3 regions of the Kluyvera sichuanensis genome follow, and region 1 is predicted to be linked to each of the others. Evidence: predicted binding sites of a transcription regulator. Region 1 holds the regulator's gene; each other region holds the start of a gene.
What was found. Region 1 encodes CRP, which controls carbon source genes, mostly activating them, when cyclic AMP is high. Its sites were predicted from a motif close to ATGTGANNNNNNTCACAT; they were not measured.

Region 2: the regulator CRP is predicted to act here: its motif matches at 3,703-3,720, upstream of AB2B48_RS23575 (maltoporin).
Region 3: the regulator CRP is predicted to act here: its motif matches at 2,845-2,862, upstream of rhaS (HTH-type transcriptional activator RhaS).

What each region holds. Positions count from the first base shown of each region.
Region 1 is NZ_CP162271.1:3,292,108-3,300,143, forward strand. It holds gene mdcA (malonate decarboxylase subunit alpha) at 1-483, opposite strand, end outside; gene AB2B48_RS15965 (hydrolase) at 732-1,754, shown strand; gene AB2B48_RS15970 (YheU family protein) at 1,751-1,969, shown strand; gene AB2B48_RS15975 (phosphoribulokinase) at 2,035-2,898, shown strand; gene AB2B48_RS15980 (OsmC family protein) at 2,995-3,399, opposite strand; gene crp (cAMP-activated global transcriptional regulator CRP) at 3,704-4,336, shown strand; gene AB2B48_RS15990 (YccS/YhfK family putative transporter) at 4,391-6,466, shown strand; gene AB2B48_RS15995 (bifunctional acetylornithine/succinyldiaminopimelate transaminase) at 6,459-7,676, opposite strand; gene pabA (aminodeoxychorismate synthase component 2) at 7,761-8,036, opposite strand, start outside.
Region 2 is NZ_CP162271.1:4,963,856-4,971,891, reverse strand. It holds gene AB2B48_RS23600 (PLP-dependent aminotransferase family protein) at 1-1,132, opposite strand, end outside; gene AB2B48_RS23595 (GNAT family N-acetyltransferase) at 1,237-1,947, shown strand; gene ykgO (type B 50S ribosomal protein L36) at 1,944-2,084, opposite strand; gene AB2B48_RS23585 (type B 50S ribosomal protein L31) at 2,084-2,347, opposite strand; gene AB2B48_RS23580 (LacI family DNA-binding transcriptional regulator) at 2,468-3,541, opposite strand; gene AB2B48_RS23575 (maltoporin) at 3,811-5,076, shown strand; gene AB2B48_RS23570 (glucose PTS transporter subunit EIIB) at 5,281-5,595, opposite strand; gene AB2B48_RS23565 (beta-galactosidase) at 5,668-7,725, opposite strand; gene AB2B48_RS23560 (glycoside hydrolase family 53 protein) at 7,755-8,036, opposite strand, start outside.
Region 3 is NZ_CP162271.1:3,808,058-3,816,093, forward strand. It holds gene rhaA (L-rhamnose isomerase) at 1-1,222, opposite strand, end outside; gene rhaB (rhamnulokinase) at 1,219-2,688, opposite strand; gene rhaS (HTH-type transcriptional activator RhaS) at 2,992-3,828, shown strand; gene rhaR (HTH-type transcriptional activator RhaR) at 3,900-4,751, shown strand; gene sodA (superoxide dismutase [Mn]) at 4,910-5,530, shown strand; gene yiiM (6-hydroxyaminopurine reductase) at 5,537-6,271, shown strand; gene cpxA (envelope stress sensor histidine kinase CpxA) at 6,313-7,686, opposite strand; gene cpxR (envelope stress response regulator transcription factor CpxR) at 7,683-8,036, opposite strand, start outside.

The sequences.
Region 1 (8,036 bases):
GAGGTTACCTTTGCGGTCGGCTTTAAAACCGGCAATCAGCGCGACGTTCGGCGACAGGTCAACGTACAGACGGGAATAGAGTTCGATGTAGGTATGGATGGCACCGATTTCCAGCAGGCCATCTTCCAGCAGCTGCGAAATACGCAGGCTTTGGGTACCGGAGAAGGAGAAGTCCAGCTTGCGGGCGATCCCTTTTTCGAAGATATCCAGATGCTCGCTGCGGCCGACGCTCGGCATGATCATGTGCAGGTCGTGCACAATCTGTGGGTTAACCTCGGCCAGCATGCGGGACAAAAAGTCTGCCTGCTTTTGGTTATTCCCTTCTAATACCACGCGGTCACCCGGCGCGATCAGTTTTTCCAGCATTGCGGTCAGGTCTGCGGTCGGCAGAACCTTGCCCTGCACCGGTACGGAAGCCAGACGTCGCTGTTTTTCGGTGCGACGTGTGTTCCAGACGCGTGCTGGTGTTTGCCCAGATAACATTATTAACCTCCTGATTCAGCTAATCATTTTGATTGCTTAACACTGAAAAGATTGTGCACCCTGGCGAGAAAGTCATCAATTAAGCGTAGGAAAGAATCATTAGCCTGAGAGTAATAATTGAAGTAACAATTTGTGATTAAGATCAGATCCTGGCGGGATAAAAACGACTACCGATGCCTCATTTTCATAAACACGATGGCAAAGTGACGGTATAGTAGGCGCAGATTCCAGGTAAACATCGCCGAGTTATGACTGAAACAACCCACCACGATCTCAGTATCGACACCTCCAGCAGCGCGGACTTCGTCCCCATGCGCGGTATCAGCAACCGTCATCTTCAGACCATGCTGCCGCGGCTGCTTCGTCGAAAACTGCAATTCACCCCGCACTGGCAACGCCTTGAGTTGCCGGACGGCGACTTCGTCGATTTAGCGTGGAGTGAAGACCCGGCGGGTGCGCTGCATAAGCCTCGTCTGGTGGTGTTTCATGGTCTGGAGGGCAGCCTACACAGCCCGTACGCGCATGGCCTGATTAACGCGGCGAAAGAACAGGGCTGGCTGGGCGTGGTGATGCATTTTCGCGGCTGCAGCGGTGAGCCGAACCGCCTGAACCGGATTTATCACTCAGGTGAAACGGAAGACGGTACCTGGTTCCTGAACTGGCTGCAGCGTGAATATGGTAAAGCACCAACGGCGGCGGTCGGGTACTCGCTTGGCGGCAATATGCTGGCCTGCCTGCTGGCCAAAGAAGGTGATGACGTGCCGATAGATGCGGCAGTGATTGTCTCCGCGCCATTTATGCTGGAAGCCTGCAGCTACCATATGGATAAAGGCTTCTCGCGAGTCTATCAGCGCTACCTACTGAACCTGCTGAAAGGCAACGCCGCCCGTAAGCTTAAAGCCTATCCCGGCTCGCTGCCGGTGGATCTGCGTCAGCTGAAAAGCATGCGCCGCATCCGCGAGTTCGACGATTCGATCACCTCGAAGATCCACGGCTTCGCCGACGCGATCGATTACTACCGTCAATGTAGTGCGATGCCGATCTTAAGCAAAATCACCAAGCCGACGCTGATCATCCACTCAAAAGACGATCCGTTTATGGACCATCACTCTATTCCTGCCCAGGAAGAGTTGCCGGATAACGTCGTCTACCAGCTTACTGAGTACGGCGGCCATGTCGGGTTTATCGGCGGTACCCTGCGTCACCCGGAAATGTGGCTGGAAAAACGCATCCCCGACTGGCTGATGCCGTGGCTAGGAGCAAAAGCATGATGATTCCCTGGCAGGATATCGACCCGGAGACGCTGGATAATCTGATTGAAAGCTTTGTCTTGCGCGAAGGCACTGATTATGGTGAATATGAACGTTCACTTGCGCAAAAGGTCGCCGACGTCAAACACCAGCTACAAACAGGCGAAGCGGTGCTGGTCTGGTCTGAGCTTCACGAGACCGTCAACATCATGCCCCGTAACCAATTTCGCGGTTAACTATACTCTAACGATAGGGAGCGTTTTACCCGCTTCCGTTGTCGTCTGTTCAGGGAGTTATTCGCATGTCTGCCAAACATCCGGTCATTGCCGTTACCGGCTCCAGCGGAGCAGGAACCACCACCACCAGCCTCGCGTTTCGTAAAATCTTTGCTCAGCTCAACCTGCGCGCGGCGGAAGTCGAAGGCGACAGCTTTCACCGCTATACCCGTCCGGAAATGGATATGGCTATCCGCAAGGCCCGTGACCTTGGCCGCCATATCAGCTACTTCGGCCCGGATGCCAACGACTTTGGCCTGCTGGAACAGACCTTTCGCGACTACGGCCTGAACGGGCAAGGGAAATCGCGTAAATACCTGCATACCTACGACGAGGCGGTGCCGTGGAACCAGGTGCCCGGTACGTTTACGCCGTGGCAGCCGCTGCCGGAACCGACCGATGTGCTGTTCTATGAAGGACTGCACGGTGGCGTCGTTACCCCGCAGCACGATGTGGCTCGCCATGTTGATCTGTTGGTCGGCGTGGTACCGATTGTTAACCTGGAGTGGATTCAGAAGATGATCCGCGACACCAGCGAGCGCGGTCACTCTCGTGAGGCAGTGATGGATTCGGTGGTGCGGTCGATGGAAGACTACATCAACTTCATTACCCCGCAGTTCTCCCGCACTCATATCAACTTCCAGCGCGTGCCGACGGTCGACACCTCTAACCCATTTGCGGCCAAAAGCATTCCGTCGCTGGACGAGAGTTTCGTGGTGATTCACTTCCGTAATCTCGACCACATCGACTACCCGTGGCTACTGGCCATGTTGCAGGGTTCATTTATCTCGCATATGAATACGCTGGTCGTTCCCGGTGGGAAGATGGGGCTGGCGATGGAATTAATCATGACGCCGCTGGTGCAGCGTCTGATGGAAGGTCGGAACTAGCATCAAGACCAGGTAGCCCGGACGAGGCGCGCGAGCACCGACGCCGGGAATGGCCCCGGCGTTACTACGTTCGGCCGGGCTACGTCTGGCATGTAATCAGCCTTCAATCACTTCGTAAGAGTGAGTGATGTTCACCGCTTTTTCGAGCATCAGCGCAACCGAGCAGTATTTCTCAGCAGAGAGATCGACCGCACGCGATACCGCCGCATCCTTCAACGCTTTACCGGTGACGATAAAGTGCAGGTTGATGTGCGTAAACAGACGCGGGGCTTCTTCACGACGCTCGGAGGTGAGCTTCACTTCGCAGTCGGTCACGTCATTGCGACCTTTTTGCAGGATGGAGACCACGTCAATCGCGCTGCAACCGCCGGCGGCCATCAGCACCACTTCCATCGGGCTTGGCGCTTTATCGCCAGAGTTACCGTCCATCAAAATTTGGTGGCCTGAAGCTGACTCACCGAGGAAGGTTAACCCCTCAACCCATTTCACACGCGCTTGCATAATATTTAACTCCCAGGTTGCAATTTTCTTCTCAGATTACGCGCACATAACAATTCTCGCAATGGAAGGCGATCGACGTCATGCTGAAGCGAGACACCAGGAGACACACGGCAAAAGCTATGCTAAAACAGTCAGGATGCTACGGTAATACATAAACGTACTGCATGTATGCAGAGGACATCACATTACAGGCTGCGACCCTATTCGACAGCCGACTTCCCAGGTAACGGGAAGGATACTATTGCAACCAGTGGCTGCAATGTTTTTGCCGCTGGGAAGAGCTTATAACAGAGGATAACCGCGCATGGTGCTTGGCAAACCGCAAACAGACCCTACTCTCGAATGGTTCTTGTCTCATTGCCATATTCATAAGTACCCATCGAAGAGCACGCTGATTCACCAGGGTGAAAAAGCAGAGACGCTGTATTACATCGTAAAAGGCTCCGTGGCTGTACTCATCAAGGACGAAGAAGGCAAAGAGATGATCCTCTCTTACCTCAACCAGGGCGATTTTATCGGCGAGCTGGGTCTGTTCGAAGAAGGCCAGGAACGCAGCGCATGGGTACGAGCAAAAACCGCTTGTGAAGTTGCTGAAATCTCTTATAAAAAATTCCGTCAGCTGATCCAGGTTAACCCGGACATTCTGATGCGTCTCTCTTCTCAGATGGCGCGTCGTCTGCAGGTCACTTCCGAAAAAGTCGGTAACCTGGCCTTCCTGGACGTTACCGGTCGTATCGCACAGACCCTGCTGAACCTGGCAAAACAGCCTGATGCGATGACCCACCCAGACGGTATGCAGATTAAAATCACCCGTCAGGAAATCGGTCAGATCGTTGGCTGCTCCCGTGAAACCGTGGGCCGTATTCTGAAAATGCTGGAAGATCAGAACCTGATCTCCGCGCACGGCAAAACCATTGTCGTTTACGGTACCCGCTAATCCGGCCCAAAATGGCGTATTGTGAAAGCAATACGCCATTTTTGTTTTCCCCCTATGTGGCGCAGGCTGATTTACCACCCGGAAGTCAACTATGCACTGCGGCAAACGCTGGTGTTATGCCTGCCGGTTGCCATCGGGCTGCTTCTCGGCCACCTCCAGCAAGGTCTGCTGTTCTCCTTAGTGCCCGCCTGCTGCAATATCGCTGGCCTCGACACGCCGCATAAACGCTTTTTTAAGCGCCTGATTATTGGCGGCTGCCTGTTTGCTGGCTGTAGCCTTGCCGTACAGCTGCTGCTGGAACACGACATTTCCCTACCGTTGATTCTCACCGGGCTGGCGCTGCTGCTGGGCGTCACGGCGGAAATCAGCGCGCTGCACGGGCGGCTGCTGCCTGCCTCGCTGATTGCTTCCATCTTTACCCTAAGCCTGGCGGGTAATATGCCCATCTGGGAGCCATTGCTGCTCTACGCGCTGGGCACGCTCTGGTACGGGCTGTTTAACTGGTGGTGGTTCTGGATGTGGCGCGAACAGCCGCTGCGGGAATCGCTGAGCCTGCTCTATCGCCAGCTTGCCGAATACTGCGAGGCTAAATATAGCCTGCTGACCCAGCACACCGACCCGAGCACCGCGCTGCCGCCGCTGCTGACTCGCCAGCAGAAAGTGGTGGATCTGATTTCCCAATGCTATCAGCAGTTGCACATGCTTGCGGCTAACCAGCACAACGACTACAAGCGCCTGCTGCGCGCCTTCCAGGTGGGGCTCGATTTACAGGAGCATATCTCCGTCAGCCTGCACCAACCGGAAGAGGTACAAAAGCTGGTTGAACGCAGCCACGCCGAAGCGGTGATCCGCTGGAACGCCCAGACCGTCGCGGCACGCCTGAGGGTACTGGCAGACGATATTCTCTATCACCGCTACCCGACTCGCTTCAATATGGATAAGCAGATCGGCGCGCTGGAAAAAATTGCCGACCAGCATCCGGATAACCCGGTCGGCCAGTTCTGCGCCTGGCACTTCAGCCGTATCGCCCGCGTGCTGCGCTCCCAGCGACCGCTCTACCCGCGTGACCTGATGGCCGATAAACAGCGCCGCCTGCCGCTATTCCCGGCGCTTAAAAACTACCTGTCGCTGAAATCCCCGGCCCTGCGCAACGCCGCCCGGCTCAGCGTGATGCTGAGCATCGCCAGCCTGATGGGCGCAGCGCTGCACCTACCGAAGCCTTACTGGATCCTGATGACGGTGCTGCTGGTCACGCAGAACGGCTACGGCGCAACCCGCGTACGTATATTCCACCGCGCGGCGGGCACGCTGGCGGGGCTGGTGATTGCCGCCGTCGTCCTGCACTTCCATGCGCCGGAAGGGCTGGCGCTGACAGGCATGCTTATCGTCACGCTGGGGAGTTACCTGATCATCCGTCGCCACTACGGCTGGGCCACCGTTGGCTTTACTATCACTGCCGTGTATACCCTGCAGATTCTGACGCTGAACGGCGAGCAGTTCATCGTCGCCCGCTTTATCGACACCATCATCGGCTGCCTGATTGCCTTTGGCGGCATGATCTGGCTCTGGCCACAGTGGCAAAGCGGCCAGCTGCGGCAAAACGCTCAGGCGGCGCTGGAGGCAGACCAGGAGGCCATTCGTCTCATCTTAAGCCCCGACCCGCAGGCACCGAAGCTTGCCTACCAGCGGATGCGCGTCAACCAGGCACACAACACGCTCTTCAACACGCTGAATCAGGCCATGCAGGAGCCGGGCTTCAACTCGCGTTATCTGGCAGATATGAAGCTGTGGGTCACCCATAGTCAGTTTATCGTCGAGCACATTAATGCCATGACCACGCTGGCGCGCGAGCACAATATGCTGACGCCGGATCTGGCGCAGCAGTATCTGGAATCCTGTGAGGTTGCCCTTCAGCGCTGTCAGCAGCGTCTGGAGTACGATGAGGCGGGAAGTAGCGGTGAAGTGAATATTATGGAGTCGCCGGACGCGCTGTCCCACGGGCCGTTAAGCACCATGGAACAGCATCTTCAGCGTATTCTGGGGCATCTGAGCACCATGCACACCATCTCGTCGGTGGCCTGGCGACAGCGCCCCCGTCATGGCGGCTGGTTAAAACGACGGGCTAGCTAACGATTTTAGCGACCGCCTGAGCGAAGCGCTGCATCCCTTCGTCGATATCCGCCTCTTCCACCACCAGCGATGGCGCAAAGCGCATCACATCCGGCCCTGCGTTCAGTACCATCACGCCAACGTCCGCCGCCGCGTAGAGGAAATCACGCGCCCGGCCTTTGTATTTCTCGTTCAGCGCCGCGCCAATCAGCAACCCCATACCGCGCACATCGCTAAAGACATCGTACTTCGCGTTGATCTGCTGCAGATGCTGCACAAAGCGCTCGCGTTTGGCATTTACGCCGTTCAGCACTTCTGGGGTGTTGATAATATCGAATGCCGCACCCGCTACCGCACAGGCCAGCGGGTTACCGCCGTAGGTGGAGCCGTGTGAGCCGACGTGGAATGCGCTGGCAATGTCGTTGGTGGTCAGCATCGCGCTCACCGGGAAGCCGCCGCCCAGCGCTTTGGCGCTGGTGAGGATATCTGGTGTTACGCCATAGTGCATATAGGCAAACAGTGAACCGGTACGCCCCATGCCGCTTTGTACTTCATCAAACACTAGCAGCGCCTGATGCTTATCGCACAGGGCGCGCAGGCCCTGTAAGAACTCAGGGGTCGCCGCCAGCACGCCGCCTTCGCCCTGAATCGGCTCAACCACGATGGCGCAGGTATGGTCATCGATCACCGCTTCTACTGCATGCAGATCGTTAAACGGCACGTGGACGATATCGGCAGGTTTCGGGCCAAAGCCATCGGAATACTTCGGCTGCCCACCAACGGAGACGGTAAACAGCGAACGGCCATGGAAGGCATTATGGAAAGCGATGATTTTCGTTTTGTACGGGCTATGACGAGTGGATGCGTAGTAGCGCGCCAGCTTAAAGGCGGTTTCGTTCGCTTCCGTCCCGGAGTTCATAAACACCACGCGCTCGGCAAAGGTCGCGTCTACCAGCTTCTGGCCCAGACGCAGCGCCGGCTCGTTGGTGAAAACGTTACTGGTGTGCCACAGCGTTTCGCCCTGGGTTTTTAGCGCTTCAACCAGTGCCGGATGACAGTGGCCCAGCGCGGTCACCGCGATACCGCCCGCGAAATCAACGTACTCTTTGCCTTGCTGATCCCACACGCGGCTCCCTTTACCTTTCACCGGAATAAATTCAGCCGGTGCATAGATTGGCAAAATGACCTGATCGAAGGTCGCGCGGGTAATAGCAGGTTTTTTGGTTTCCATGTCATGCCCTTCTGCAAACGATGAAGCAATGATTGTGAGAATTTATCCACAAAATATGCATAAAAAATCACGTCATGGCAACTACTATCGCGTGAGGAAGTTTGCCAGTAGCGCGTGGCCTTGCTCACTGAGAATACTTTCCGGGTGGAACTGCACCCCTTCCAGATCCCATTCACGATGGCGGATACCCATAATCTCCCCCGTTTCACTGCGGGCCGTCACCTCAAAGCAGTCGGGCAGCGTCGCCGGATCGATCAGCAACGAGTGGTAGCGCGTTACGGTGAGCGGATTATTCAGGCCACGGAAGACGCCCTGCTGCTGATGGGTAATCGGGGAGGTTTTGCCGTGCATCACTTTTTC
Region 2 (8,036 bases), 1.7 Mb from region 1:
CCAGATGGCGCGCATAGTGCCCCTCTTCAATAAAACAGGCCAGCGCACGCTGCTCGGCACGGTGTCCACCGCGCAATAGCGCACGTATGGCAGGCTGCGCCACCTCAACCAGCATTGATGGCAGCACCATAAACCCAATGCGCAGCGACGGGAACAGCGTCTTACTGAAAGTCCCCAGGTAGACCACTGGGGCGTTATCGACCATTCCGCGCATGGCCGGAATCGGCTCGCCGCTAAAGCGAAATTCACTGTCGTAGTCATCCTCAACGATCCACGCCCCATGCTGACGGGCATAGTCCAGCAGCGCCAGACGCCGCGTCGCGCTGAGCACGCTGCCAATGGGATACTGGTGAGAGGGAGAGGTAAAGATCATCGTCGGTGGCGGCAGATTGACGGCAATCTGCATACCTTCTTCATCCACCGGTATCGTTTCCAGCGCTAACCCCGCCGCCAGGAATGCGCTTTTGGCACCAAAATAGCCCGGCTCTTCTACCCAGGCGGTTTGTCCCGGTTCGCTGAGCAGCTGCGTGCACAGGTTTACGCCTTCCAGCGCTCCTTCAGTGATGACAATTTGCCGGGCATCGCAGTCGATGCCGCGCGATAACGCAAGATGGCGGGCTATCGCCACCCGCAACGGCCACTCACCTGCCGCATCGCCATAGCCAAGCAACGAGCTCCCCTCTTCACGCATGACGCGGTCAAGCAATCGTCGCCAGAGCGGCAAGGGAAAATAGTTAATGGCCGGTGTGCCGGGGGTGAACAACAATGGCGGCGTATCGCGCGGCATGACCTGCGGCAGCCGCTGTAACCGTGACGGAAGCTTGACGGGCGCCGGTATCGACGCCTTGTGGTTTTCCGGCTGCGGCAGCGCGGCCACCCGCGAACCCCGACGGTCTCGCCGCAGGTAGCCTTCAATCGTCAACTGCTCCAGCGCAGCATTGACTGTATTACGCGATACCTGCAGCCGCTCGGCGATCGCTCGCGAACCCGGCAGCCAACTCTGCGCCTGGAGTTGCCCCTGCATAATGGCCTCTCGCAGCGCAGCATACAGGCTGCGCTGAAGCGTCTCTGTTCCACGCGACTGCAGCGCGCGGGAAAGCAGGGCAAAAAAGGGATCGTCAGGAATATTCATCTCAGCTCCTCGTGGTACCATCAAAAGATAACCTGGTGGCACTTCTTATGGAACCAGTAAACCCCTACGCTCAGCGTATTGTTTATTTTCCCCAAGGAGAGGTTATGAGTCAGCTTAATCAATTTGGTCAGTTAATTGGCGATGCTCTGCCGGATTGGCAGCCACGTCCACGTCCTGAGCGCGTGGTGCTGGAAGGGAAGTTTTGCCGCCTTGAACCGCTGAGCCTTGTGCACGCCGATGCGCTGTTTGCCGCCCACCAGCAGGCAACGGATACCCGTAACTGGACGTGGCTGCTGCGCGAGCCGGAAAGTTCGGTAGAGGAATATCGTCAGTGGGTAGCGAGCGTGGAAAACCTGCAGGATCCGGTTCATTTTGCGGTCATCGACAGGCAAACCAATCTGCCAGTCGGTTCGCTGGCATTAATGCGCATCGACCCGAATAACGGGGTAATGGAAGTCGGCCATGTCCACTTCTCACCGCTGTTGAGCAGAACGCCTGCGTCTACGGAAGCCCAATGGCTGCTGATGCGCTATGCGTTCGATACCCTGGGCTATCGCCGCTATGAGTGGAAATGCAACAGCTTCAATGAACCCTCACGCAAAGCCGCGCTGCGTTTAGGTTTCCAGTTTGAAGGTCATTTTCGCCAGGCGCTGGTGATTAAAGGTCATAACCGCGATACCGACTGGTTTTCAATTATCGACGGTGAGTGGTCAGCGCTGAACGCCGCCTTCCAGAAATGGCTTGCCGCCGACAATTTTACCGCCGACGGCAAGCAACGCCACACCCTGGAGTCGCTGCGACAGTTGTCCGCTTAACGGCGCTTCTTGCGCCCCTGAACGGCCTTAAAGCGAGGGTTCGACTTGCAGATAACGTACAGTCGTCCTTTGCGTTTCACAATCTGACAATCCGGGTGGCGCTGTTTGGCGCTGCGCAATGAGTTAAGTACCTGCATCATGAACCTCTTTTCACATCAATAAAGCGGCCAAAACGCTGGCTGAAGCGCGCCACGCTACCCTCGGTAGAGGCCGTTCTCTGTTTCCCGGTGTAGTACGGGTGCGATTTGGACGACACATCAATGGTGACATACGGATATGTCACACCTTCCAGCTCAATCTCCCGGTCGGTTTTTATGGTCGAACCTACTTTGAAATACTCGTTGGCACTGGTGTCATGAAACACCACGGTGCGGTAATGGGGATGGATATTGGCTTTCATCTGACCCTCGATATCATATGTTATAACATAACAATTACGATACGCCGCGAAACCGGGCTTTGCAACCCTACAAATTAAAGGGGGATAGCCGGAGCGCAGAACACGCTCCGGACAAAGAGGTCAGCGGCTAAGCTGATGCGCGATGGCGCGCAACTGCTCCACAATCGCCTGCATATCTTTGCCCTGCTCCACTTTTGCCCCGGTGGAGTGGCGAACGACCAGGCGAGCCGGAAGAATGGATGAGGTGCGCGACGAGGCGTTATCGTCACTCTCCAGAATACGACGCACCGCCTCTTTACCCTGCAAATCAAGGTCAAGCGAGACGGTGGTCAATGCCGGATAGAAGAACGAACTTTCATAGGTGTCATCGTAGCCAATCACCGACTTTTCACCGGGGATCGCCACCTGATGCTGATGGAACGCACTCAATACCCCCAGCGCCATCTGATCGTTGCCCACCAGCACCGCTGAAAAATCTGGCGTCTCGCGCAGCATCTGCAGCGCGCAGGCGTAGCCGCTTTGCGCATCCCAGTTACCGTGAAGTACGGTGACGGGCTTCAGGCCGTAACTGTTCAGCGTATCCAGCCAGCTCCTCAGACGCAGATTAGCGGAAACGGAACTCGCCGGCCCGGCCAGGATAGCCATCTCACGATGCCCGGACTCATACAAATATTTCACGCTGGCACGGGTGCCATCCGCTGGGTTAAACGAAACGTTATACACGGAGCTGTAGGGGTCAACGTCGAGGAAAAGACAGACGATGTCATCATTATCATCCGCGATTTTCTGCGCCGTTTCGGTCTCCAGCGGCACGTTGATAATCACTTTGCTGACCAGCTGCGATTTCAGCTCATTGATTGAATCCTGAATGCTATGATTGACGCTCTCATCAATCATCGAAATCAGTACCTGATACCCCTCCAGATTTGCATAGCGTTTCACCGCAGCTGCGACCTGAGAAGGCGCGTGCAGCGCCAGAGAAGTGGTGACCAGTCCAAGCGTCTGACTGGTCTTTCCAACCAGCTGTTGTGCCAGTCTATTTGGGACATAGCGGAGGACCTCAATGGATTTCTCCACCTTGTGGCGTGTGGCTTCGGATACATTGGCAGATTTATTGAGTACCCTGGACACAGTCTGGTAGGAGACGCCCGCATGGCGAGCAACATCTTCCAAAGTTGCGCTTTTAGACTTCATCGTCCGGTTCCTTATGTTGTTATCGCTAGATTGTAACAGGGGTCACTCCAAAAAACGTCTACCGACCTGACTCATGGCATACGATAACACAAAAAAGATACACGCTCACACACCAACACAATAAGAACCCTCTTACACAATTAGTCAGAAATGGCTAATTTATTTGCAGTTAATCACACATCACGAATCAAATGTTTGCCTGTTTTTACATTTAGGCATTTTATTACACACGTTATGTGAACGTACTACAAAACAAAATGAGGATAACAATGAAAACTACCCTACGCACGCTTTCTATTGCGTTGGCTACTGCGCTGACTTCACCTTCACTGCTGGCAGCAACGTCAGTACCAATTGATTTCCACGGCTACCTCCGCTCCGGCGTGGGGGTTTCTAGCGATGGTGGAATGCAGGAATGGCAAAAAAATAAACTGGGTCGTCTGGGGAACGAAGCCGACACCTACGGTGAGCTGGAACTCGGTTCTGAGGTGTATAAGAAAAATGATGTCAGCTTCTACCTCGATTCGATGGTCAGCATGGTCTCCGATGGATCAAACGATAACGAAACCACGTTAGACGACGATGCGCAGTTTGGTTTACGCCAGTTGAACCTGCAGATCAAAGGGCTTGTACCAGGCGATCCGAACGCGGTGATTTGGGGCGGTAAACGCTACTACCAGCGTCACGATCTGCACATCATTGATACTAAATACTGGAATATTTCCGGCTCCGGCGCCGGGATCGAAAACTACACGGTCGGCCCTGGCGCAGTGTCATTGGCCTGGATCCGCGGCGACGCCAACGATGTCGACTATCGCGTAGATGGCGATAACGATGTCAACATCAACTACATCGACCTTCGCTACGCGGGCTGGAAGCCATGGAGCGGTGCCTGGACTGAGTTCGGTATCGACTACGCCATGCCAAACCCAACCAAGAAGCAGAAAGATTACGGTGGCCTGTATGATGCTGACAACGGCGTGATGCTGACCGGCGAAATCAGCCAGGATATGTTCGGCGGCTACAACAAACTGGTGCTGCAGTATGCGAATAAGGGCCTGGCGCAGAACATGGTCTCCCAGGGCGGCGGTTGGTACGACATGTGGAACAACGTCAACGATGCCACCGGTTACCGCGTTATCAACACCGGCCTGATTCCGATTACCGACAAGTTCTCCTTAAACCACGTGCTGACTTATGGTTCAGCGGATGACACCACCGAATACACCGATAAATCACGTCTGGTGTCACTGGTTGGTCGTGCGCAGTATCAGTTCACCGAGTACGTACGCTTGATCGGTGAAGTGGGTGGTTTCTACCAGAAAGATTCTTACACCAACGGCACCAGCTATAAGCAGAGCGGCGAGAAATACACCATCGCATTAGGCCTGGCGGACGGCCCAGACTTTATGTCTCGTCCGGAGCTGCGCGTATTTGCCTCTTACCTGAATGATTCTGAGCAGGGCAATGCGTTTAACGATGGTACTGCCAGCGATACCTGGAACTTCGGTGTGCAGGTGGAAGCCTGGTGGTAATGTGTTTATCTGACTGAGTCATTATTTTTGCATTAATTCTATCTTCTGTTATTGGCAACAATTTTACTATTTGCCACTCCATCATTGTTTCTATCATCTGGCCTTTGGGATAGCGCTATTATTGGGTTATCCCTTTTTTTTTATATTTCAGGCAATAAAAACCCCAGCATCAAACCGGGGTTATTAATACAACAGACCGTACCGTTAATTATTTCCAGCGAAATGCTCATCTAATAACTGGCGTAACGTATCAGACTGTTTGCCAAATATCGCGTGTACCTGCTGCCCCAGAATAATCACCCCCAGCGCACCTTCATTCTGTAACGCCTGAGAATCAACCACTGCCAAATCTTTTACCGTGACGCGCAGGCGGGTAATACAGGCATCGACATTCTCAATATTATTCTGACCGCCAAAGGCGCTAATCAGACGCTGAATTTGCTGCTGCTCCCCCTCGCTTAACGGCACCGATGGCTTGGGTTGGGAGAAGTAGTGCAGGAAAGATTTAAGGCTGACCATCTTCGACGCTCCTTAATTATCTACAGAGGTAAAAAAGCCTGCTCGGTTGAGCAGGCTATGGATTACAGCGGATTAAGCTTTACGGCGAACGATACGGCAGTCCCAGGGCTGAAGCACCTGTGCACCGCTGGCATCGGCACCCGTAGCGGCAAGTTCATAACCTTCCGGCAGCGAGATAGTCTGCGTCTGCGCGGTAAAGTTCTGCACAAAGACAAAGGCGCTTTCACCGTCGGTTCGCGCCGTCGCGACCACCCCCGGCGGGAAGTCGCTTGCCACCGCTCGCGGCAGCGCCAGGTCATCCATCAGTGAAGTGAAGAAATCACGCTGGAAGGCCAGATCGTTGCGAGACGCAATATGCCACGCTTTCCCCTTACCAACGCTATTCACCGTCACCGCCGGGCGACCTGCGTAGAAATCATCACGATAGGAGGCCAACGCCTGCGCCGTCTCGGTGTGAATCAGCTCGCACAGGTGTCGCACCTGGTATGGCCCCTGCAGCCCGGCCATATTGCCCGCCAGCCCCTGAATCTGATTACGTTCGCCGTCGTCGAGGCAATCAATCTCTTCCGCCCAGATACCCAACAGCTTACGCAACGGGCCAGGGAAACCGCCGAGGTGGCACAGATCGCTCTCATTCACGATCCCCGTCCAGTAGGTGGTCACCAGATGGCCGCCGTTCGCGACAAAGGCTTCGGCACGCTCGGCAAAACCGTCGCGCACCATATACAGCATCGGTGCAATCACCAGCTTATAGGCGCTCAGATCACCGTCAGCATCAATGACATCGACCGCAACCCCCTGCTCCCAGAACGGACGGTAGTGCTCATTCACCGTCTGCTCATACTCCATGCCCTTGTTGCGCGGCCCCTGTGCATCATCCATCGCCCAGCGGCTCTGCTGGTCAAAGATAATGGCGACCTTCGCATCAGTGCGACAGCCGACAACGCCCGGTAACTGGCTCAGAATACTCCCCAGCTTGCTGACTTCGCGGCCCACACGGGTATCAAGATGCCCCACGTGGTCAATAATCGCGCCGTGGAATTTCTCCACCGAACCGCGACTCTTACGCCACTGGAAGTACTGCACCGAATCCGCACCGTGGGCCACCGCCTGCAGCGAAGAGAGGATGTGCATGCCCGGTTTTTTCAGCTTGCTGGTCGGCTGCCAGTTCGTCACGCTCGGCGTCGACTCCATCAGCACGAACGGCTTGCCGCCCTTCAGGGTGCGCATCATGTCGTGGTACATCGCGGTATAGCAGGCCAGCGTGGTCTCGTCTTTATCGCGATGCCACATTGGGTAGCTATCCCAGGAGATAAAGTCCAGCGGTTCGGCGAGCTGCGAATAATCGTAGTCGTAGAAATACTCCATAAAGTTGGTGGTCACCGGCAGATCCGGGTTCACCGCCTTTAACGGCGCGATTTCATGACGACAAAATTCGGTCACCTGCGCAGTGTTAAAGCGCCGCCAGTCAAGATTCAGACCATGAATTGAGACTTCACCCTGCGGCGACGGCGACTCAATCTGCTGCCAGTCGGTGTAAGTGTGGCTCCAGAAAGTGCTCCACCAGGCATGGTTCAGGTTATCCAGCGTCTTGTAGCGCGCCTTCAGCCAGTCGCGGAACTTCACCTGGCAGCGTGGGCAATGGCATTCACCGCCGTATTCGTTAGAGATATGCCAGCCCAGCACCGCCGGGTGCTGTGAATAACGCTCCGCCAACAGCGTGTTGATTTTCAGCGTTTTTTCACGGTAAACCGGCGAGGTCATGCAGTGGTTATGTCGGCCACCGTGCAGCGCAGGCACCCGATCGCGCCCTACGCGCAGCACTTCCGGGTAGGCTTTTGACATCCATGCAGGCCGCGCGCCGCTCGGCGTCGCTAAAAAGACGTGGATCCCTGCGGCATACAGTTTATCGATAACCTCATCCAACCAGCCAAACTCAAATACGCCCTCTTGCGGTTCAAGTTTGGCCCAGCTAAATATCCCCACCGACATGACATTACAATTTGCCTGCTGCATCATCGTAATATCCTGGTCGATAATACCGGGATAATTCTCCCACTGCTCCGGGTTATAATCTGCGCCATGCAATAATGCATTAACCTTTGGGCTCAAAGGCGGAAATTTTTGCATAATAAAATCCTGAAAAAGAGTGTTGCTAATTAATTAAATACTTTTACCGACGGCAGGACTTTTCCTTTGCAGTCAAATAAGGCCTGATTCTCGCGGGCATTACCTTCTTTCCATTCGTCATGGATATATTTCATGCCCGCTTTCGTGGCCCAGGTATTTCCCGGAACAGCAATCCAGGTCGGTTCCCAATAAAATATCCCTTTGCCACGATGGTCCGGAACATCAATAACGGCCTGCATTAAGTCATGAATATAGTTATATTGCCCCTGAACCGTGCCCGGATAGCCGCCGTCTTTCTCTTCTTTCGCCTG
Region 3 (8,036 bases), 520 kb from region 1:
GCACGCTCTCCAGCCACTGGCTGCCCGCCGGGGTATCGTTGCGCTGGCAGTACATTTCCCATACCGCCTGCCACGGCAGGCACTTCTGCTCTTCCAGCAGCGCCAGACGCGCGGTGTAGTCACCGTCAACTTCCAGCTGACGCAGCTGTTCGGTTGGTTCCAGCAGCGCGCGCAGCAGGGCTTTCTTCATGTTGCGAGTACCAATAACCCATGCTGCGATGCGGTTGATGGAGGCATCGAAGAAATCGAGGCCGATGTGCACGCGGTCAAACAGGTCGTGGCGGATGATTTCGCTCGCGATAGCTTGGGTTTCGTCGTCCAGCAGCACCACGTGGTCGCTGTCCCAACGTACCGGGCGGCTTACGTGCAGCAGCAGACGCGGCACGTACAGCATGGCGGCAGAGATTTTGTCGGAGATAACTTCGGTTGGGTGGAAGTGACCGGCATCCAGGCACAGTGCGGTCTGGCGGCTGGTGGCGTAGCCCATATAGAACTCGTTAGAGCCGACGGTGTAGCTCTCAGCGCCGATGCCGAACAGCTTGCTTTCGACGGCATCAATGTGATGCGCCGGATCCAGTTTTTCACTGATGACTTCATCCAGCGCGGCCGCCAGACGCTGGCGCGGCGCCAAACGGTCAACGGTCACGTCTTTCATGCCGTCTGGGATCCAGATGTTCATCACCGAAGGCGTACCCAGCTGTTCGCCAAAGTAGGCGGAAACGCGGCGGCTGGCCTTGCAGTGGTCAATCCAGAACTGGCGAATTTTCGGGTCGGCGTGAGACAGCGTAAAGCCGTCGGCGCTCAGCGGGTGTGAGAAGCAGGACGGGTTAAAATCGAGGCCCAGCTTGTGTTTTTTCGCCCACTCAACCCAGTTTTTGAAGTGCTCAGGTTTGATCTCGTCGCGCGCCACCGGGGTGTCAGACTCCAGGTAGATAGCGTGCAGGTTCAGACGTTTTGGCCCAGGGATCAGGCTCAGTGCCTGCTCCAGGTCGGCGCGCAGCTCGGTGGCGTTACGCGCTTTGCCCGGATAGTTACCAGTCGCCTGAATGCCACCCGTCAAACCGCCTTCTGGATTTTCAAAACCCGCGACGTCATCGCCCTGCCAGCAGTGCATGGATACGGGTAAGCGGTCCAGCTGGCGTAACGCCTCTTCGACATCGATACCCACAGCGGAATAGCGCTGTTTCGCGAGTTCCCAGGCTTGTTCAAGTTGAGTGGTCATGCGCAAAGCTCCTTTGTCTGTCGTTGTTGCTGAAACTGCGCAACGTAGCGGGCAATTTCATGGTCTGAATTCGGGGTAAACGTGGTGAGACCGTAGTTGCCGGTCACCACCTTGCGGAAATCGTCGACGTTGGTGAGTTCGTCCAGCGTCATTAATTGGATGCCGATGTTGCCGAGGGTTGAAGCTTCAATCGGCCCGGCGACCACGGTGATGCCGCAAGCATCGGCGCACAGCTGGTTCAGCATCTGGTTCTGGCAACCGCCACCAACGATGTGCAGCTGGCTGAATGGTTTACCGCGCAGCTGCGCCAGCTCGTTGAGCACGTCGGCGTACAGCAGCGCCAGGCTGTCGAAGATGCAGCGCGCCAGCTCGGCTGGGGCATGGGGAACGGGTTGCGCGGCTTCGCGGCAGGCAGCCTGAATCTCGGCGCTCATGTTTTCCGGGTTGATGAAGCGGTCATCGTTCGGGTTAATCAGGTAGCGGCAAGCCGGTAGCTTCTCCGCTCCGGCAATGAGATCTGGCAGGCTGCCGATGTTCTGCTCTTTCAGCACCCGCTGCAGCAGCCACAGGCCCATGATATTTTTCAGCACCCGGTAGCGCCCTTCCGCGCCGCCTTCGTTGGTGATGTTGGCGCGCTGCGCCTGCTCGCTGGTGTACGGCGTTTTGCTCTCAAAGCCCATCAGCGACCAGGTACCGGAAGAGAGATAAGCGGCATCGCGGTCAGCCTGCGGTGAAGCGATGACGGCGCTGGCGGTGTCGTGGCTGGCAACGGCAACCACCGGAATATCATTGCCCTGCGGGCAGACCCAGTGGCCGATCACGTTGCCGGGATGCGTCGGCGTACCAAACCAGGACGACGGTGCACCGGTCCAGTTCAGCAGATCTTCATCCCAGTTATCGCTATTGATATTGACCAACTGCGTGGTGGTGGCGTTGGTGTATTCCCAGTTCATCTTGCCGGTCAGGCGGAAGCTGAGGTAATCCGGGATCAGCAGGGCGTGAGCGGCCTGGCTCACCAGTTCTGGCTGCTGTTCAACCAGCGCGCGCAGCTGATAAAGCGTGTTGAACGGCAGGAACTGAATGCCGCTGCGACGATAGATCTCACTTTTACCCAGCTGTTCCATTGCCATGGCCATGACGCCGTCGGTTCGACTATCGCGATAGGCCACCGGCAGGCCAACGCGCTGCCCGTGTTTATCCAACAGGACGTAGTCCACGCCCCAGGTGTCGATGCCGATGCTGTCTATCAAAATGCCTTCATCGCACACCTTGTTGAGGCCGATGCGGATTTCGGCTTCCAGCGCGTCGATATCCCAGGTATCAAAACCTTCCTGCTTATGCAGGCTGTTCACGAAACGGTGGATTTCGCGCAGTGAAAGCGAACGCTGTTTGGCATCAAAGCGCGCCAGCATTACGCGTCCGCTGGAGGCGCCTAAATCGACGGCCACACAATGGCGAAAAGTCATGGCAAGAGTCCTTCTATGAGTCATTGTGAAACAGTCTAGAAAAAGCGCAATGCCACAACCTTCTCGTTACTGACAGGCGAAATTCGGCGCTGGCAAGAAAGCAAAGGTGAACGTGAGAGAGTTCACAAATTCCGCCGATGGTGGGGTTTTCAGGGGGTGTGATGATGACCGCATTTCCCGATCTTTCCGGCTGTTTCTTGAAAAAACGACCGGCTTTGCGCGGTTTGCTGTCAAAACGTCAAGGTCAGATCTCTCATCGGATATTACTATCCTGATAATCTTTCTCATTTGTTGGGGCTCGCGATGACCGTACTACACAGCGTGGATTTCTTCTCTTCTGGCAAGCTGCCCGTGGCGATTGAACCTCGACTTCCTCAGGCGGCATTTCCTGAGCATCATCATGATTTTAATGAGATTGTTATCGTTGAGCATGGCACAGGTATTCACGTGTTCAATGGTCAGCCGCATACCATTTGCGGTGGCACGGTTTGCTTCGTCCGTGACTTCGACCGGCACCTCTATGAGCACACGGAAAACCTGTGTCTGACCAACGTGCTGTACCGCGCGCCGGATGCTTTCCAGTTCTTGTCAGGTCTTAATAAGCTGCTGCCGCAGGAGCAGGATGGTCACTATCCTTCCCATTGGCGCGTAAACCAGAACACCTTGCAGCAGGTGAGAACGATTGTCGGGCAGATGGAAGAGGCGAATGACAGCACCGATATGATGTCGCTGGCGAACCGTGAAATTCTGTTTATGCAGCTGCTGGTGCTGCTGCGTAAAGGCAGCCAGGAACAGGGGGCGATGGATAACGACGCCCGTCTGAATCAGCTGATGGCGTGGCTGGAAGAGCATTTCGCCGAAGAGGTGTGCTGGGAAGGGGTGGCGGACCGATTCTCGTTGTCTCTGCGCACGCTTCACCGCCAGTTGAAGCACTGTACTGGCCTGACGCCGCAGCGCTATCTCAACCGCCTGCGCCTGATTAAAGCCCGCCATCTGCTGCGCCACAGCGATGAGAGCGTTACCGATATCGCCTATCGCTGCGGTTTTGGCGACAGTAACCACTTTTCGACCCTTTTTCGCCGCGAATTTAACTGGTCGCCGCGCGATATTCGCCAGGGGCGGGACACCCTGCTTCAGTAACGCGAAGGGAATCACCGTTTTTTGCCTCAAAACGGCTAATAATAGAGAGTTGTTAGTCGTGAGGTGCCAGCGTGCCAGGCCAGTTAGTTCTTCGAAAAGCGGATTTTTTTGCCAATCCGACGCAAGCCGTGGCGGTGGCTGACCGCTACCCGCAAAACGTCTTTGCTGAGCATACCCACGAGTTTAACGAGCTGGTGCTGGTCTGGCGCGGCAACGGCTTACACATCCTCAACGACCGTCCTTACCGCATCACCCGCGGCGATCTGTTTTATATCCGCGCGGAAGACAAACACTCCTACGCTTCGGTTAACGATCTGGTTTTACAGAATATTATCTACTGCCCTGAACGCTTAAAGCTCAACCTTGATTGGGTGGCCCATATTCCCGGGCTGCACGGTTCCCACTGGGCGCCGCACTGGCGGATAGGCAGCACTGGTATGACGCAGGCGCGGCAGATAATGACCCAGTTGGAGCAGGAGAGCCGCAAAGATGACGCGTTAGCCAATGAGATGTCCGAACTGCTGTTTGCCCAGCTGGTGGTCTGCCTCAAGCGCTATCGCTATGCCACCGATAACCAGGCGGCCACACAAAGCGAAGCGCTGCTCGACAAACTGCTGACCGTGCTCGCAGGCAGCCTGAACCGTCCTTTCGTCCTTGATACCTTCTGCGAGCAGCAGGGCTGCAGCGAGCGCACCCTGCGCCAGCAGTTCCGCAGCCAGACCGGCATGACCGTTAACCACTACCTGCGCCAACTGCGGATTTGCCACGCGCAATATCTGCTTCAGCACACCGAACTGCTGATTGGCGAAGTGGCGATGCGCTGCGGCTTCGAGGACAGTAACTACTTTTCGGTGGTCTTTAACCGTGAAATTGGGATGACGCCAGGGCAGTGGCGACAAAAAAGCCGAATTCCCGTCAATTAACCTGAATGCCGCGTGTTATCAGGAACATAACAAAATGTTATAACCTTATAAAAACTACGGCATTGATAATCATTTTCAATATCATTTAATTAACTATAATGAACCAACTGATTACGCGGCGTTTACAGGTTTGCCGCCCGACAATAATGGAGATGATTATGAGCTATACCCTGCCATCACTGCCTTATGCGTACGATGCCCTGGAACCGCACTTCGACAAACAGACGATGGAAATCCATCACAGCAAACACCACCAGGCTTACGTTAACAACGCTAACGCAGCGCTGGAAAGCCTGCCGGAATTCGCTGCGCTGTCTGCTGAAGAGCTGATCGCGAAACTGGACCAGCTGCCGGCTGACAAAAAAACCGTTCTGCGTAACAACGCGGGCGGCCACGCTAACCACAGCTTCTTCTGGAAAGGCCTGAAAAAAGGCACCACCCTGCAGGGTGACCTGAAAGCGGCTATCGAGCGTGATTTCGGTTCCGTTGATAACTTCAAAGCTGAATTTGAAAAAGCAGCAGCAACGCGTTTCGGCTCCGGCTGGGCGTGGCTGGTGCTGAAAGGCGACAAACTGGCTGTGGTTTCTACCGCAAACCAGGACTCCCCGCTGATGGGTGAAGCCGTTTCCGGCGCTTCCGGTTTCCCAATTGTGGGCCTGGACGTTTGGGAACACGCTTACTACCTGAAATTCCAGAACCGCCGCCCGGACTACATCAAAGAGTTCTGGAACGTGGTGAACTGGGACGAAGCAGCAGCGCGTTTCGTCGCTAAAAAATAATTTGCATTGCCGGTCTGTAGAAGCGAGTCTGATGACTCGCTTTTTTTGTATCCGCCTAAGGAGCAGCAGATGCATTTTCCGGTTGATGTGTTTATTGGCAAAATCCGCGACTATGACGGCAGTCGCCCAAGCGCCATCGCGAAGGTCCAGATGGATGGCGAACTGGAACTCACCGAGCTGGGACTGTTAGGTGATGAACAGGCCGAGAAAAAAATCCACGGCGGCCCCGACCGCGCGCTGTGTCAGTTTCCCCGTGAACATTACGCCGACCTGATTCGTGATTTCCCCGAGCAGGCATCCCTGTTTTGCGCCCCGGCGTTTGGTGAAAACCTGTCGACGGAAGGCATGACCGAGCACAACGTTTTTATCGGTGATATTTACCGCTGGGGTGAGACGTTGATCCAGGTTACCCAGCCGCGTTCTCCGTGCTTTAAGCTCAATTTTCACTTTGCTATCAGCGATATGGCATCGTTGATGCAAAACAGCGGCAAGGTTGGCTGGCTGTATCGGGTGATTGCGCCGGGTAAGGTCTCTACTGATGCTCCGCTGGAGTTGGTGTCGCGTTTGAGCGATGTTTCGGTGTATGACGCCGCCGCGATTGCCTGGCATATGCCGTTTGATGACGACCAGTATCACCGCCTGCTGAGCGCGGCGGGGCTGTCGGTGAGCTGGAGCAGAACCATGCAGAAGCGTCGCCTGAGCGGCAAGATTGAAGATAACAGCAGAAGATTGTGGGGCTAGACGATATAAAAAATCGGCCTGCATTCGCAGGCCGATGGTTTTTAGGTTCGCTTATAAAGCGGTAGCCACAGCGTGAGCCGCAGCCCGCCGAGCGGGCTGTCGTCGGCCTTCACCCAGCCGCGGTGCTGCTGCATGGCGCTTTCTACAATCGCCAGCCCCAGCCCCGTCCCGCCAGATTCACGGTCACGGGCCTCATCGGTACGATAGAACGGACGGAAAATCTGCTCGCGGTCTTCCGGGCTAACGCCTGGGCCGTCGTCGTCCACGTGAACGGTGACGCCGTCTTTATCCACCGAGAAGCTCACGGCGATTTTGGTGTGCGAGTAGCGCAGGGCGTTGCGCACGATATTCTCCAGCGCGCTTTCCAGCGCGTTCGGGTTACCGTAAAGCGGCCACGGTCCCGGCGGATAATCGACGCTGAACGACTTGCCCATCTGTTCTGCTTCAAACGCGGCGTTGTCCAGCACGTCGCCCCACAGGTGGTTGGCTTTCAGGGTTTCGCTGACCAGCGCGCTTTTCTGCTGATTGCGCGACATCACCAGCATATCGTTGATCATGCTGTCCAGACGCTGTGCCTCGGTTTCAATGCGCTCCAGCTCTTTACTCTCGCCGCTGCGACGGCGCAGCAACGCCGTGCCAAGCTGCAGACGCGTTAACGGTGTACGCAGTTCGTGAGAGATGTCGGAGAGCAGTCGCTGTTGCGACGTCATCATCCGCTCAAGCGCCATCACCATTTGGTTAAAGCTGGCACCGGCGGCGAGAAACTCCTGCGGCCCGGCCTCCAGCTCAGGATGCTGGCGCAGGTTGCCCTGAGCCACTTCATCCGCAGCATTTTTCAGCTTACGCGCCGGTTTTGCCAGGCTCCACGCCAGCCACAAGAGTAGCGGGGCGCTGACCAGCATGGTGACGATAAGCAGCAGTAAAGGTCGGTCGAACAGCAGGTTGATAAAGTCGGACTGCGAACTGCTTGCCGGACGGATCAGGTATAACTGGTAGTTATCTTCCCCGTCACGAATGGAGAACGGCCCGACTAACTCAACGCGGCCATACTTCTTTTTCTGCGGATGATCGGAGTTATCAGACTGGCCGATAAAGTTACGAATGATCTGCATTTCGTTGCGTTCTGCGCCGATCACGCGGCCTTCGCTAGTCACCAGTAACAAACGCTGGCCCGGCGGTGCCCACTTATCAATTGCGCGGAACAGCCGACGCCACCACATCAAATCGTTGGGCGGATCGTTAGCCAGTTCTTCTTCAACATGCTGCTCAATCATCAGGCCCTGACGCTGCTCGCTATCGAGCAGCTCGGTCATTTGACGGGAGTCGAGCTTTGGCAGCATCAAAACCAGCATCAGCACCAGCGCTAGCGTTAGCCAGAAAATGGCGAAGATGCGGGCGGTTAAACTTCCTATCATGAAGCGGAGACCATCAGATAGCCGCGGCCACGCAGGGTTTTAAACCACGGATGACCGTCTTTGCGTTCCGGCAGCTTACGGCGCAGGTTGGAGATGTGCATATCAATCGCGCGGTCGAACGGCGTTAAGCGTTTACCCAGCACTTCCTGACTCAGGTGTTCACGAGAAACCACCTGGCCCAGATGCTGTGCCAGCAGATAGAGCAGGGTAAATTCGGTACCGGTCAGTTCGAGCGTTTGGCCATCAAAGCTGGCTTCCTGACGACCTGGGTTCAGGCTCAGCGCGTCAACTTCTACGGTTGGTGAACTGGTATCGCTACTTTGCTGCTGTTCGCTCCAGTGTGAACGGCG